3 regions of the Allobosea vaviloviae genome follow, and region 1 is predicted to be linked to each of the others. Evidence: predicted binding sites of a transcription regulator. Region 1 holds the regulator's gene; each other region holds the start of a gene.
The links. Region 1 encodes LexA, which represses DNA repair genes until DNA is damaged. Its sites were predicted from a motif close to TGTTCNNNNTGTGTTCNG; they were not measured.
Positions count from the first base shown of each region.

Region 2: the regulator LexA is predicted to act here: its motif matches at 3,798-3,815, upstream of BHK69_RS11155 (PA0069 family radical SAM protein).
Region 3: the regulator LexA is predicted to act here: its motif matches at 3,051-3,068, upstream of BHK69_RS32125 (ImuA family protein).

Region 1 covers NZ_CP017147.1:4,412,207-4,417,175, forward strand. The annotation lists gene moaC (cyclic pyranopterin monophosphate synthase MoaC) at 1-450, shown strand, start outside; gene BHK69_RS20155 (molybdopterin molybdotransferase MoeA) at 447-1,658, shown strand; gene lexA (transcriptional repressor LexA) at 1,740-2,459, shown strand; gene BHK69_RS20165 (ComEC/Rec2 family competence protein) at 2,453-4,696, opposite strand; gene gltX (glutamate--tRNA ligase) at 4,895-4,969, shown strand, end outside.
Region 2 covers NZ_CP017147.1:2,386,858-2,391,826, forward strand. The annotation lists partial or broken gene mutY (A/G-specific adenine glycosylase) at 1-206, shown strand, start outside; gene BHK69_RS11145 (site-specific DNA-methyltransferase) at 184-1,383, opposite strand; gene rnhB (ribonuclease HII) at 1,722-2,333, opposite strand; gene BHK69_RS11155 (PA0069 family radical SAM protein) at 2,525-3,610, opposite strand; gene BHK69_RS11160 (glycosyltransferase family A protein) at 3,869-4,357, shown strand; gene ypfJ (KPN_02809 family neutral zinc metallopeptidase) at 4,494-4,969, opposite strand, start outside.
Region 3 covers NZ_CP017147.1:3,859,286-3,864,254, forward strand. The annotation lists gene BHK69_RS17770 (ABC transporter ATP-binding protein) at 1-494, shown strand, start outside; gene BHK69_RS17775 (ABC transporter permease) at 499-1,419, shown strand; gene BHK69_RS17780 (ABC transporter permease) at 1,416-2,642, shown strand; gene BHK69_RS32125 (ImuA family protein) at 3,078-3,947, shown strand; gene BHK69_RS17790 (Y-family DNA polymerase) at 3,853-4,969, shown strand, end outside.

The DNA.
Region 1 (4,969 bases):
GCGCATATGGTGGATGTCGGCGACAAAGCCGAGACGACACGTATCGCCATCGCCGAAGGCAATGTGGTGATGCAGGCAGCCACGCTCGAGATCGTGCGGCGCGGCGATGCGAAGAAGGGCGACGTGCTCGGCACCGCAAGGCTTGCCGGCATCATGGCGGCCAAGCGCACGCATGAACTGATTCCACTTTGCCACCCGCTGCTGATCAGCAAGATCGCCGTCGATCTTACGATTGACGAAGCATTGCCCGGCGTGCGCGTGCGCGCCGAGGTGAAGATGAAGGGCCAGACCGGCGTCGAGATGGAAGCGCTCACCGCCGTCAGCGTCGCCTGTCTCACAGTCTACGACATGGTCAAGGCGGTCGATCGCGCGATGCACATCGAGGGCATCCGGCTGGTGCATAAATCCGGCGGGAAATCCGGCGTCTACCAGGCGGAGCAGCCGGCATGAGCCTGACCCCGGTCAAGGTTGCGCTGCAGGCGCTGCTCGACAGCGTTCCCGGACCGACACCCGTCGAGATCGTTCCGCTCGCCTCCTGCGCCGGGCGCGTATTGGGCGCCGATATCGTCGCGCTCAGAACGCAGCCGCCTTTCGCCAATTCGGCCATGGATGGCTACGCGGCCCGAGCCGCAGATCTTATGCCGGCAAATGAACTGCGCGTTATCGGCGAATCGGCTGCCGGGCGCGCCTTTGCAGGGACGGTCGGGCCCGGCGAGGCGATTCGCATCTTCACCGGCGCGCCTATGCCCGACGGTGCCGATACGATCTTGATCCAGGAGAATGCCGATGGTGTCGGCGGCCCGGTCATCCGCGTCCGCGAAGGGGCCGAGCCGGGGCGTTTCGTCCGCCCGGCCGGGCTCGATTTTCGGGAAGGCGACGTCCTCCTCCCGGCAGGGCGCCGGCTCGACAGTGCCGCGCTCGGCCTCGCGGCAGCAGCCGGACACCCTGCCCTGCCGGTTCGGCGCAAGCCTCTGGTCGCGATCCTGGCGACCGGGGACGAACTCGTCCTGCCGGGCGAAACGGTCGGGCCCGACCAGATCGTCGCTTCAAACAGCTATTCCCTGGCCGCGATCGTCGAGGAGATCGGCGGAACGGCCTTCGATCTCGGCATCGCGCGCGACAATCATCCCGATCTCGCCGCCAAGATCGAACGGGCGCGAGCAGCCGGCGCTGACGTGCTGATCACGCTCGGCGGCGCCTCGGTCGGGGCGCATGACCTTGTGCAGGAAGCCTTGAAGCGCCAGGGCATGGAGCTCGGCTTCTGGAAGATCGCGATGCGGCCGGGCAAGCCGATGATGATGGGTCGGCTTGGTGCCATGGTCGCCGTCGGCCTACCCGGCAACCCTGTCTCGTCGATCGTCTGCGGGCATCTGTTCGTGGCGCCGTTGATCGAGGCGCTCCTCGGCATGCCCGATCCCGCGCGCGACCGTAGCGAACCGGCGATTCTCGGAATCGATATGCCGGCTAATGATGAGCGTGAAGATTATCTGCGCGCCGATCTTCAACACATCGAGTCGGGCTGGCTCGCCACCCCCTTCACCAAGCAGGATTCCTCGATGCTGGGCAATCTGGCGCGCGCACGGGCGCTGGTCATTCGCCCGGCCTATGCAGAGCCGGCAAAAGAAGGCGCACCCTGCCGGATCATCCGCCTCCGCTAGGTTAGCTTGCGGAACACAACACGAACGTGTATGATGTTCGTGATTTGTTTCGAATTCGCGCCGCGGGCGCTGGCGGGGACCATGCTGACACGCAAACAATTCGAATTGCTCCGCTTCATCCAGGAACGCCTGCGTGAAAGCGGCGTGCCGCCCTCCTTCGACGAAATGAAGGACGCGCTCGATCTCCGCTCGAAATCCGGCATTCATCGCCTGATCATGGCGTTGGAGGAGCGAGGCTTCATTCGCCGGCTGCCCAATCGCGCCCGCGCATTGGAGGTGATCAAGCTTCCCGATGGCGTCGGCACGCCACAAGGCGCGCGCCCGCGTTTCAGCCCCTCCATCGTGCAAGGCGGCCTCGGCCAGGGCGGCGGCCTCGGCAAGGCGCGCCCGGCGCCGAATCCCGAAGAGGAGGCGCGGGCCACGATCGCAATCCCGGTGATGGGGCGGATCGCGGCCGGCACGCCGATCTCGGCGATCCAGAGCCGGAGCCACAGTGTGGCACTGCCGGCGGACATGCTCGGCGCCGGCGAGCATTTCGCGCTTGAGGTGCGCGGCGATTCGATGGTCGAGGCCGGCATTCTCGACGGCGACACCGTCGTCATCCGCCGGCAGGACACCGCCAATACCGGCGACATCATCGTGGCGCTGATCGATGACGAGGAGGCGACGCTGAAGCGCCTGCGCAAACGTGGCTCGTCAATCGCGCTTGAAGCCGCAAACCCGGCTTATGAAACCCGTGTGCTCGGCCCTGATCGGGTCAAGATCCAGGGTCGCTTGGTCAATTTGATGCGGCGCTACTGAATCCGGTCGGGCTCGGCTGCCACATCGCCCGTATCGCTCCTCTCCGGCTGCCGCGCAGGAGGCGGCTGCGAGGGCCTTGGGCTTGTCGCCGTGCGCTTACGCATCCAAGGGCGATCGGCGTCCTGCCGTTCCGATTGGATCGTGCGCCAGCCGCCTGCAGTGCCGATGAGGGAGGTCGCGCCGTCGCGGTTCAGGGCCGTCCGGTCGACCAGCTTCGCTGCGCAGGGAGCCGACCAGGGTATCGGCGTGACGACGAGGTCGGCGCGCAGGCAATCCTCGATGACGGCGAGCCGGTCTTTCGCATAGGCGATCCGGCGGCCGTTGCGAGCGGTGACGACACAGCCTTGCGTATCGCAAGCCGCATTCTTGCGCAGGCTCGCATCCGTGGGCTGCCGCCCATCGCCATCGGCGGTGAGCCATTGTTGCAGCACAAAGCTGCTTGGCCGGCCGGCCAGAATGAAACGGTCATCGGCTCCGCGCACGACGAGGCCGGAACCGTCGCGTTCGATGACGATATCCGGCCGGTCCGGCTTGGCCGCGACCGTGACGCCCATCACCAGCGGCACAATGGCTAGCAACCGAAGCTTGGTGCTCCACAGCGTCAGCCAGAGCAGTGTCATTGCAAGGCAGACCAGCGCGGCCTCGCCGAAGGCGGGAATGATCAGCGTCGAGTGATCGATCGCCGCGACCCAGTGGGCCAGCCGCAGCACGACCTCGGAGGCGGCGCCCATCAGCCACCAGGCCGGCCAGTCGAGGCCGAAGGGGTAGGCCAGCACTCCGAACACCGCAGCTGGCATGACGAACAGCGAGACGAAGGGCAAGGCGAGCGCATTGCCGAGCAGCCCGAACGGATTGAAGGTCTGGAAATGATAGGCGCCGAACGGGGCCGTCGCCGCCGTCGCCAGCAGGGTTGTGATGACGGTGCCGCTGGCGGCGATCCAGAGTGGGCGCAGCGGCCAGGGCCATGGCGATGGCGGCGCGGTCTGATTGCGTTCCTCCCAGCGCTCGGCAAAGGCGATCAGCGCCGCGACCGCCCCGAATGACATCTGGAAGCTCGGCCCGAGCAGCGCCTCGGGCTCGCGCAGCAAGACGATGATGGCCGCCAAGGCAAGGTTGCGCATGCTCAGCGCCGGGCGGTCGATCAGGATTGCGCCGAGCATGACCAGCGTCATGATCAATGACCTGACGGTTGCGACATCGGAGCCGGAGAAGATGCAATAGGCGGTTGCTCCGATCATGGCGGCAACGGCGGCGATCTTCTTGATCGGCCAATGCAGGGCCAGCGTCTGCGAGAGCGCCAGCAGCGCCCGCACCAGCCAGAGGATCGTGCCGGCGGCGAGCACCATGTGCAGGCCCGAAATCGAGACGATGTGGTAGATGCCAGCCGCGCGCAGATCGGCATTGGTCGTTTCCGTGATCAGACCGCGCTTGCCGGTCACCAGCGCTGCCGCCATCGCGCCGGCCTGCCCGCCCCCGACGCTGGCGATGCGGGCGGTCAGGGCGTTGCGGGCGCGGTCGATCAGAACGGCTCTCGCGAGTTCGGGCGGAGGCGGGCCTGGCGCCGGCGTCAGCATGATCTTGCCGGGGATGTTGCCGACCGCTCCGATGCCGCGAAAGAACGCGTCGCGGCCGAAATCATAGCCGCCCGGTCGCGCCGGACCAGGCGGCGGCAGAAGGCGCGCATTGGCCGTGATATGGTCTCCCGGCGCGACTGTCTCCGCCTTGATGTTGACGCGGACGCGTTTGGGCCGTCGCTCCGCTTCGACGCCGGCTATCCCGGTGACCAGCACGACGAGGCGAGCGCCGGCATCGCGCGCCTCGACGGATTCGACATAGCCGGTGAGCTGGCCGGTGCGCGGGCGATCCAGGATCGGCGCCATGATCGTCGCGGTGCGCCAGGTCGCTGCCGAGAAGCCGACGAAGACCGCGACCAGCCCAAGGCAAACCGGCAAGGCGAGCTGCCGCCGGCGCAGAGCTATGGCGAGGCCGCTCGCAAGCGCGACGCCGGCAAGCGGCGCCCATAGCGCGGGCTCCCGGTCGCCGGCGAAGTAGAGCAGAATGCCGATGCCCATCATGACCGGGAACCAGAGGAAGAGCCGCCGGCGCTCCGCCTCGGCGGCGAAGGCCTGTCGCGCCTGCCCGAGCCAACCCCGCCATGCCAGGCTGACACCGCCGCCGGGCCAGGAGACGGGCAGGCGCGACGGCAGGACGCCGGCCAGTGCGCCGCGTGATTTCACCCGCTCTGACGGTCCTGTATGCACCGCCGCCCCTTCCCCAGCCCGCCCGCGATCTTGCGCTTAACGCGGGCGGCCGAGCCATGTTACAGGGGCCACGCCGGCTGTCATGCCATGACCGGTGGATTGTCCCGTTTTTCCCTTCCCTTCCTGTTTTGCCTTGGGCTGCCGTTTCATCAGCCCAGCCGGAGCCCAGCCTTCATGAGTGATGCGGTCGTCACGCGCTTTGCCCCCTCGCCCACCGGCTTCCTGCATATCGGCGGAGCGCGGACGGCC
Region 2 (4,969 bases), 2.0 Mb from region 1:
AGCTGGGCACGCCGGTGCGCCATGTCTTCACGCATTTTCCGCTGGAATTGACCGTGCTGGTGGCGAAGGCGCCGGCGACGTCGCAAGCCCCGCTGGGCATGCGCTTCACGCCGCGTGGCAAGCTGCGCGACGAGCCGTTCCCGAGCCTGATGCTGAAGGTGGTCGAGGCCGGGCTGGCGGCGCTCAGGCCGCCGTCATCTGCGCCCTGATCTCGCCGCGCAGGACGTCGAGCAGCATCAGCCCGGCCGGCCGGTCGACATGCCAGAAGGTCCAGCCATTGCAGCTCGGCAGGCCCTGGGCCAGCGCTCCGACCTTGTGGATCGAGCCGACCGCCGGACCCAGCATCAGCGTGCCGTCGGCGCGGATCGTCGCCTTGTGGCGGCGCTTTTCGTCCGTGACGCTCTCGCCGGCCTTCACCAGCCCGGCTTCGACCAGGCTGAGGAAGGGCACGCGCGGCTCGCTGCGCTTGGAGGGCGCGGTCGAATAGGCTTCCGGCGGCAGCGGCTCGATGGCGGCGATGCGCTTGCGAGCGGCGGCGGCATAGGCGGGATCGCGCTCCAGCCCGATGAAGCGCCGGCCGAGCGCCTTGGCGACGGCGCCGGTCGTGCCCGTGCCGAAGAAGGGGTCGAGGATCACGTCGCCGGGATTGCTGGCCGAGAGCATGACGCGGGCGAGCAGGGCCTCGGGCTTCTGCGTCGGGTGGACTTTCACCCCCGCATCATCCTTCAGGCGCTCCTCGCCGGTGCAGAGCGGCAGATACCAGTCCGACCGCATCTGCAGGTCGTCATTGCCGCCCTTCAGCGCCTCGTAGTGGAACGTGTATTTCGATGAGGCTCCGCGCGCCGCCCAGATCAGCGTCTCATGCGCATTGGTGAAGCGCCGGCCGCGGAAATTCGGCATCGGATTGGCCTTGCGCCAGACGATGTCGTTCAGCATCCAGAAGCCGAGATCCTGCAGGATCGAGCCGACGCGGAAGATGTTGTGATAGGAGCCGATGACCCAGAGCGCGCCGTCGGGCTTCAGCACGCGGCGGCAGGCCGTAAGCCAGGCGCGCGTGAAGGCGTCGTAATCGGCGAAGGACGAGAATTTGTCCCAATCGTCGTCGACGGCGTCGACAAGGCTGTCGTCGGGCCGGCGCAGGTCGCCGCCGAGCTGGAGATTATAGGGCGGGTCGGCGAAGACGAGGTCGACGCTGGCCGGGGGCAGGCGCTCAAGCGCGGCGACGCAGTCGCCGACGAGCACCTGGTCGAGAGGGAGTTCCAGAGGAAGGCCGGCCGCTTCGAGCCGTGGAGCCTTGATCGGTGACTGCAGCGCGGGCCGTCCGGTACGCGGAACTTGAATCCGGACGGCGGCGCTGGTGGTCCCGGTACGCAAAATACCCATGACGCCCCAAGACCGTTACGCAACTTGAACAGTCGCGATATTGCCGAGTCAGGGTAAAAGCCGGGTTTCCGCGATGAAAAAAATGCGTCTCGTTTTGGGGCTGCAGCTTTTGCCTAGCCCTTTGGCGAGTCAGGCGAATTTCCTAAGCGCAGGTTAACGCGGATCTGAGCGATGAGTGCGGCTGCCTTCTCGTCATGGTCGCCCTTGTGGCGACCATCCACGCCTTGCGGCGCGGCTTGCGGGCGACAACGATGCCGAGATGCGTTGCTAGGTCGGGTGCAAGGCGTGGATGGTCGGGACAAGCCCGACCATGACGGAGAACCGTCTTCGGCGAGGTCTCAGCGCTGCCAGACGCCCTTCACCGGTGCGAAGGAGAAGCGGTGCTCGGGGCAGGGGCCGTGCACCTCGAGCGCGGCGCGATGCGCCGGCGTGCCGTAACCGACATGGGCTGAGAAACCATAGGCCGGGTAGCGCCGGCAGAGTCGGGCCATCATCGCGTCGCGCGTCACCTTGGCGATGATCGAGGCCGCCGCGATCGAGGCGACGAGCGCGTCGCCCTGGATGATCGTCTCGCAGGCGCAGGGCAGGGCCGGCGGGTCGTTGCCGTCGACCAGCACGAAGACCGGCCGCACCGGCAGCGCGGCGACCGCGCGCCGCATCGCCAGCAGCGTCGCCTGCCGGATGTTGATGACGTCGATCTCGGCCGCCGTGGCGCTGGCGACGCCGATGCCGAGCGCGCTCGCGGCGATCGCGCCGAACAGCTCCTCGCGGCGTGCAGCGCTCAGAGCCTTCGAATCGCACAGCCCTGCCGGCACGTGATCCGGGTCGAGGATCACGGCCGCGGCCACGACCGGCCCGGCCAGCGGCCCGCGCCCGACCTCGTCGATCCCGGCCAGCGGCCAGAACCCGGTTGCGATGGCTTGTGTCTCACGGCTGAAATCGGCGCTCATGCCGCGCCTTATGCAACATGCGTTGCCGGCCGGCCATGCTTTCGGCATGCTGTCCACGTCATCGGGCCGGCGCGCTCCTCGTCATGGTCGGGCTTGTCCCGACCATCCACGTCTTCTTTCGGCGAGGGGCCGTGTTCAAGACGTGGATGCCCGCCACAAGGGCGAGCATGACGATGCGGCCTTGCCGCTCGTCAAAACAAACTCAATTGCGCCTTTTCTTTCTCGGGCTTCAGGAACAGGTCGTTGCGCAGCCTGAGCCTCGTCGCGTTGAAGCCGAGCCGCTCGGCCGCCATCTCGAAGCGCCGCCCGATCATCCAGGCATAAGGCCCCGAGCCGACCTGGCGCTGGCCCCAGGCCGGGTCGTAATCCTTGCCGCCGCGCGTCGAGCGGATCAGCGAGACGACATGGCGCAATTTGTCGGGGTGGTGCGTCAGCAGCCAGTCCTGCACCAGATCCTTCACCTCCAGCGGCAGCCGCAGCAAGACATAGCCCGCCTCGCGTGCGCCGGCGGCCTTGGCGGCGTCGAGAATGCGCTCGATCTCATGCTCGTTGATCGCCGGAATGATCGGCGCGACCAAGACCGTGACCGGGATGCCGGCCTCCGACAAAGCCCTGATCGTCTCCAGGCGTTTGGCCGGCGAAGCGGCGCGCGGCTCCATGGTGCGGGCGGTCTTGGGGTCGAGCGTGGTCAGCGAGATCGCGACCTTGGCGAGGCCTTTCACGGCCATCGGCGCCAAGATGTCGATGTCGCGCTGGACCAGCGCCGATTTCGTCACGATCCCGACCGGATGGTTGAACTTCGCCAGCACCTCCAGGATCGAGCGCATGATCCGCAGCTTCTTCTCGATCGGCTGATAGGCGTCGGTATTGGTGCCGATCGCGATGGTGCGCGGCTGGTAGGACGGCGCGCTGAGCTCCTTCTCCAGCAGGATCGCCGCATCGGGCTTGGCCGTCAGCTTGCTCTCGAAGTCGAGCCCCGGCGACAGGCCGAGATAGGCGTGGCTCGGCCGCGCGAAGCAATAGACGCAGCCATGCTCGCAGCCGCGATAGGGGTTGATCGAGCGGTCGAACGAAATATCCGGGGAGTCATTCCGGGTAATGATCGTGCGCGGCTTCTCGATCGAGACCTCTGTCTTGAAGGCGGGCAACTCGCCGAGCGTGCCCCAGCCGTCATCCTCAAGGACGCGCTGCTCGGCCTCGAAGCGCCCGCCTGGATTGATCGTGGCGCCGCGCCCGCGCCGGCGTTCCGGGTCGATCCGATGCCCAGCATAGGCCATCGGGTCGAGCGGTGCGACGCGTGCGGAAACCGAGGCCGGCTCGCTGTCATGCCGCTTGAGCGGAATCGGCCGCGAAGAGGGTCTCGCAGAGGGCGTGGCAGAGGGCGTGGCAGAGGGGGTGGCCTGGCGCATGACGCTGAACCGTCCTGGAAACTGCCGGGAATCGGCGTGTTTCTATGTTTCCAATGTGAACATATAGGGAACAAATTGCAAGTGACAGGATTGCGACATGTTGCGCTGCGTCATATGGATTTGCGCATGCTCACAGCCGTGATCCGGGCCGATGGCCCTCCCAGCCTGCTTGCCGCGACCTTCGCGGTCCTCATTCCCGCTGTCGCCGATGGCTTCCTTGGCCATGCCGTCGTGGTCGATGCCACCGGCGATCGCGAGGTCGAGCGATTGGCCGACGCCACCGGCGCGAGTTATCTGCGGACGGGCGCCGCGGAGGGCTGGCATCTCGGCGCGGCGCAGGCGCGCGGCGACTGGTTGCTCCTGCTCGATGCGGGCGATGCGCCGCAGTCGCATTGGGCCCAGGTCGTCGACCGGCATCTCATGCTTGCGCCTGACAGCCCGGCCTTGATTCCCTTGCGCGGCGTCGCCGGTTCGCTGCGCGAGCGCGCGGCGATCTCCTTCGGCGCAAGACGATTGCGCGCCGGCCTCGTCGTGCCCAAGGGGCTCGTTCTCGCGGGCAGGCTCGGCGGCGCCCCGCGCCGCCTGTCGGTGCGGCGGGAACGGGCGGGCGCCTGAGCGCACGCGCCGGGGTCAGGCCGGCTATCGCGCCTTGGCGCTGCTGGTCGCGAAATCGATGAAGGCGCGCAGCACCGGGGCCATCTGCCGCCGAGCTGCGGCTCTCCGCCCGCAACGAGCCTTGTCAGCTCTCGCCCTAAAGCTGGTTCGTCCTGAAGGTATCGCAGCTCTGCATCGAGCCTGAGCGCAGGCCGGTGGTGAACCAGCGCGTGCGCTGCGCCGAGGAGCCATGGGTGAAGGAATCGGGCACGACGACGCCCTGCGAGGCCTTCTGCAGCTTGTCGTCGCCGATCGCTGCGGCGGTCTTCATCGCCTCGTCGACATCGCTCTGGTCGATCCGGCCCATCGCCTGGATGTTGTTGGCCCAGACGCCGGCAAAGCAGTCCGCCTGCAATTCGATGCGCACCGAGATCGCGTTGGCGTCTCGCTCCGAGGAGCGCTCGCGCAATTGGTTCGCCTTGGGCAGGATGCCGATCAGGTTCTGGATGTGATGGCCGACCTCATGGCCGATGACATAGGCATAGGCGAAATCGCCGCCGCCGCCGAGCTTGCGCTGCATCTCCTGGAAGAAGGAGAGGTCGAGATAGACCTTCTTGTCCGGCGGGCAATAGA
Region 3 (4,969 bases), 550 kb from region 1:
TGTCGGACCAGGTGGCGGTGATGAATGCCGGTGTGGTCGAGCAGGTCGGCGATCCGCAGACGATCTACAACCGGCCCAAAACCCCTTTCGTTGCGTCATTCGTCGGCGAGACCAATGCGATTCCCGGCGCCGTCATGAGCCAGCAGGGCGCATTGGTGACGCTCGACACTGCGCTCGGCCCGCTGACCGGGCAGTCGGCGGGCGGACGCGACTATCAGGCCGGCGAGCGTTGCACCTTGTTCGTCAGGCCCGAGCAGCTCGCCCTTGCCGATGCGACCCCCGCGACGAATGCGATCGCCGCCAAGCGCGTCAACGAGGAGTTCGAGGGTTCTATCCGCACGCTCTACCTCAGCGCCAACGGGCTCGATCTCAGGCTTTACCGCATGAATGCCGATACCTCCGGGCCGGAGCTCGCAACTGACGGCGCGGCCAGCGTCTGGTTCCGCCCCGAGCATGCGACGGTTCTTCCCGTCGATCCGTCGCGGAGCGGCTGAGGTCATGGCAGCGCTTCGTCAACTCTGGAGCACCATCACTGACCGGCACGGGCTGGGCGTCGCGGTCTTCATCGGCGTCGCGGTGCTGTTCTGGGTGCTGGTCCTGATCGTGCTGCCGCAGCTGGCGATGTTCGACGTCTCGCTGCGCCACAACCTGCCGCGACCCGAGATTGGCGGGCCGGCCGATGTCTACACCTTGAAGAACTACAGTTATTTCCTGTTCGGCAATGGCGCGCTGAACACGCTCGACATCGGCGTGCTGGTCAAGACCTTGATCGCCGCCGTCATCGTCACCCTGCTCGACATCGTCATCTGCTACCCGATCGCCTTCATCCTCGCCCATTCCGCCACCGGCGTCGCGGCGCGGATGATGGTCATCGGCCTGATCGTGCCCTTCTGGATCAACGACATCCTGCGCGCCTTCGCCTTCCGCATCCTGTTCGGAGCGACAGGCGTCATCAACGGCATCGGCCAGGCGCTGGGCCTGTGGTCGAGCCCGATCGACTTCATCCGGGCCGATGTCGCGCTCTATGCCGGGCTTGCCTACACCTACACCTTGCTGATGGTGTTCTCGATCTACAACGCGGTCGAGACGCTCGACCGTAACCAGATCGAGGCGGCGCGCGACATGGGCGCAAGCTGGTGGCGGGTGCATTGGCGCGTGGTGCTGCCGGTCGCCAAGCCCGGCATCGCATCCGGCGCGACCATGGTCTTCATGCTGACGGCGGGCGCGCTGGCGGCCCCGCAGATCCTCGGCGGGCCGTCGAACCTCTGGTTCACCCAGATCATCTATCAATGGTTCAACGATGCCGGCGACTGGCAGCGCGGTTCCGCCTACGCCACCATCCTGCTCGGCGTCTGCCTCGCCTTCGTCTTCCTGATGATGCGCGTCTTCAAGGTCTCGATCGGAGCGATCGGGCGATGACGACGCGTGGCATGGGCGGCGGCCTCTTCGCATTCAGCTACGCGCTGTTGTTCTTCCTGTTCCTGTTCGGCCCGCTGATCATCATGGTGATCACGGCCTTCAACTCCTCGGCCTTCCCCAGGGTGGTGCCGTGGGAGTGCTTCACCACCGACTGGTTCGGTGTGCTGGTGCGCAATGAGCGATTGATGAGCGGGCTGTGGACCAGCCTCGCGATCGGCATCGCGGTGGTCGCGATCGCGGTGCCGTTCGGGCTGGCGGGCGCGCTTGCTCTCGCCGATATCGGCCCGCGTCTGCGGGCCGGGCTCTATGCCGTGCTGATCACGCCGATCCTGATCCCCGGCGTCGTGCTCGGCATCTCGACCATCGTCTTCTGGAGTTTTGTCGGGCGCGGGGTCGGCGCCAGCTACGATACGGTCTTCTACAACGGCTTCTTCCTGACGCTGCTCGGGCAGGTCGCCTTCATCGCCTCCTATGCCATGCTGGTCCTCAACGCCCGGCTTCAGCGCTTCGATCCGACGCTGACCGAAGCCGCGCTCGATCTCGGCGCGACGCCGGGCCAGGCCTTCCGCAAGATCCTGCTGCCCTTCATGAAGCCGGCGCTCGGCTCGGCCGCCTTCATCACCTTCCTGGCCTCGTTCGAGAACTACAACACCACCGTCTTCACCATCCTGTCGGGCAACACCTTCACCACGGCGCTGGCCTCGAAGGTCAGGCTCGGCACCGACCCTTCGCTCTCGGCGCTCGCCGTCATCATCATCGCGGTGACGCTGATCGGGGCTATGGTCAGCGAGGCCCATACCCGTCGCCAGGAGCTTCTGCGCAGCGGCAAGGCCGGCCAGTCCCGGCTCTACGCCAACCCGCTCTCGCGCCTGCTGACGCATCCGGGCGCGATCCTCGTTCTGCTCGTCGGCGTGACGGGCTTCATCGCCTGGTCGGCAAGCCGCGTCGACGCGGATTTCTGCCGCGCCGCGATCCTGCAGGAGAAGCAGCAAGTGCAGGAAAGGCTGATGCAGGAGCAGCGCAACCGCATCCAGCAGCAGGCCCCGGCGCAGCCGGCAATGCCGTCGCCCTCCAACAACCCGTCACCCTTCGGCGGCGCGTTCAATCCGAATTCGCTGGCGCCGCCGGCCCAGCCTGCGCCTCCCGCCGCGCCGCCGCCGTCGAACAATCCCTCGCCCTTCGGTGGAGCCTTCAACCCGAACTCGCTTGCCCCCAAGCAATGACGGTGGGTTTCAGAGGACAGACAGCAAGACTTAAGCGGCGGTTTGAGGTCTGAGCCCTCATCCTGAGGAGCCACGCTATCCCTTGGGAATGGCTCCTCAGAGCCTGTCTTGAAATAAACCAAGTGATATCAGTAGCTTCCGATCGCTTGCCATCCCCCGCGCCGTCATCCTGGACAAGTGGCGCAGCCGCGCAGCTCCGGGATCCATCGGAGAGCTCCGGAGCCCTCCGATGGATCCCGGGCCGAAGCTTCGCTTCGCCCAGGATGACAGCGCGTAGGTGATCAAGACAGAGCCATTGAAATCATTGGCTTCAGGCCAGGCTCCCGGTGAAAATATGGCCGGGACGAGCGCCTTCCAACGCGTTCCCCGATTCAAGCGACTCGCCTTCGCGCGGAGCACGTTCTATATAAGAACAAAGAGAGAACATGCATCCCGATGAACCCGAACCCCGCCCCTCTCGCCCTAGCCGATCTGCGGCGCAGCCTTGCCGAAGCGGCGCTGCGCACCGCGCCGGCTGCGGTCGGGCGTGTGAGCTTCGGAGCGCCTGCTCTTGATGAGCCGCTGGGTGGAGGCATCGCGCGCGCGGCGCTGCATGAGGTTTACGCGCCGGGAACGGCGGACCTCGCTGCGGCGACGGGTTTTGCCGTGGGGCTGACGATCCGGGCGGCGCAGATGCGCCCGGTCCTCTGGGTCAGGCAGGATGTTCTCGATGCCGAGACCGGGCGTTTGCACCCGCCGGGGCTGGCCGAGCTCGGTCTCGACCCGGCGCGCATCCTTCTGGTGCGGGCGCGCGATGCGCAGGACGTGCTGCGGGCCGGCGCGGAGGCCGCGCGCTGTTCGGCGCTGGGGGCGGTGCTGATCGAGCCCTGGGGTGAGCCGCGCCTGTTCGATCTGACTGCGAGCCGACGATTGGCGCTGGCGGCGGAGGGGGCCGGCGTCACGACGGTGCTGCTGCGTGCGAGCGCCCGGCAGGATGCCAGCGCCGCCCGGACCCGCTGGTTGGTGCGCGCCCTGCCGTCGCGGGCCCTGGAGGCCAATGCGCCGGGCGATCCGGCTTTCAGTCTCAGGCTGCTGCGCGATCGCGGCGGCCTGGGCGAGCGTGAGTGGCGTGTGGAGTGGAACCGTGACCGACAATCTTTCCATGAGAGAGCCGCCTTCCAAGAGAGACCCGCCTTCCATGAGAGAGCCGGCAGCCAGGGAAGAGCACAGGATGCCGCGCCGCTATCTCGCCCTCTGGTTCCCCTTCCTGCCGACGGACCGGCTGCGGAGGGAGCGCGGGGTCCCGGCTTCCGGCGGGCGGGGTGAATCGCCGCTGGTCGTGGTCGAGACGGTGCGCAACGCGCTCCGGCTGGTCGATTGCGACCAGAACGCCGTCAGGCTCGGGCTCACGCGAGGGCTGACGCTCGCCGATGCGCGCGCCCGGATTCCGGACCTCATCGTGATCGAGGCCGAGCCGCAGGCCGATCAGCGCCTGATCGAGCGGCTGGCCGCCTTCTGCGACCGCTTCACGCCGCTAGTAGCACTCGACCCGCCTCATGGCCTGCTGCTCGACATCACCGGCTGCACCCATCTCTTCGGCGGCGAGGCGGCGCTTCGGGCCATGATCGCCGAACGGTTGCGGGCAGGCGGGCTCCATCAGCGCAGCGCGATCGCCGGAACGCCGGAGGCGGCGCATGCGCTCTCCCGTTTCGGCGCGGGCGGCATCGTGCCGCCAGGCGAAGACGAGGCCATGATCCGCCCGTTGCCGGTCGCGGCATTGGAGATCGGCGCCGAGACCGTCATCGCCTTGTCCCGGGCCGGGCTGAAATCGGTGGGTGACCTGGCCGAGCGGCCCTCCATGGTCCTGTCCGCCCGTTTCGGCGAGGATCTGGCGATCCGGCTCAGGCGTACGCTGGGCCGGGAGGATGTCCGGATCACGCCGCTGCGCCCGGCACCCACTTGCATGGTCGAGCGGCATTTCGCCGAGCCCCTGCTGGACATGCAGGGGCTGGAGGCGGTGGTGACGCGATTGATCGCGGAGGCTACCCGCCTGTTGGAGCAGCGTGGCGAGGGTGGGCGCGCCTTCGAGGTCAGCCTCTTCCGTACGGACGGCGCGGTCAGGCGGTTGGGCATCGAGACCGGCCGGCCCTCGCGCGACGCCGACGCGATCCTCAGGCTCTACCGCGAACGCATCGACACGCTGGCGGACCCGCTTGACCCGGGCTTCGGCTTCGACGCGATCCGCCTCGCCATCCCGGCCTGCGAGCCGCTGAACACGCATCAGCCCAGCCTGGACGGGCGCGCCGTCGAGGACGAGGCGGTGGCCGAGCTCCTCGACCGCCTGGTCA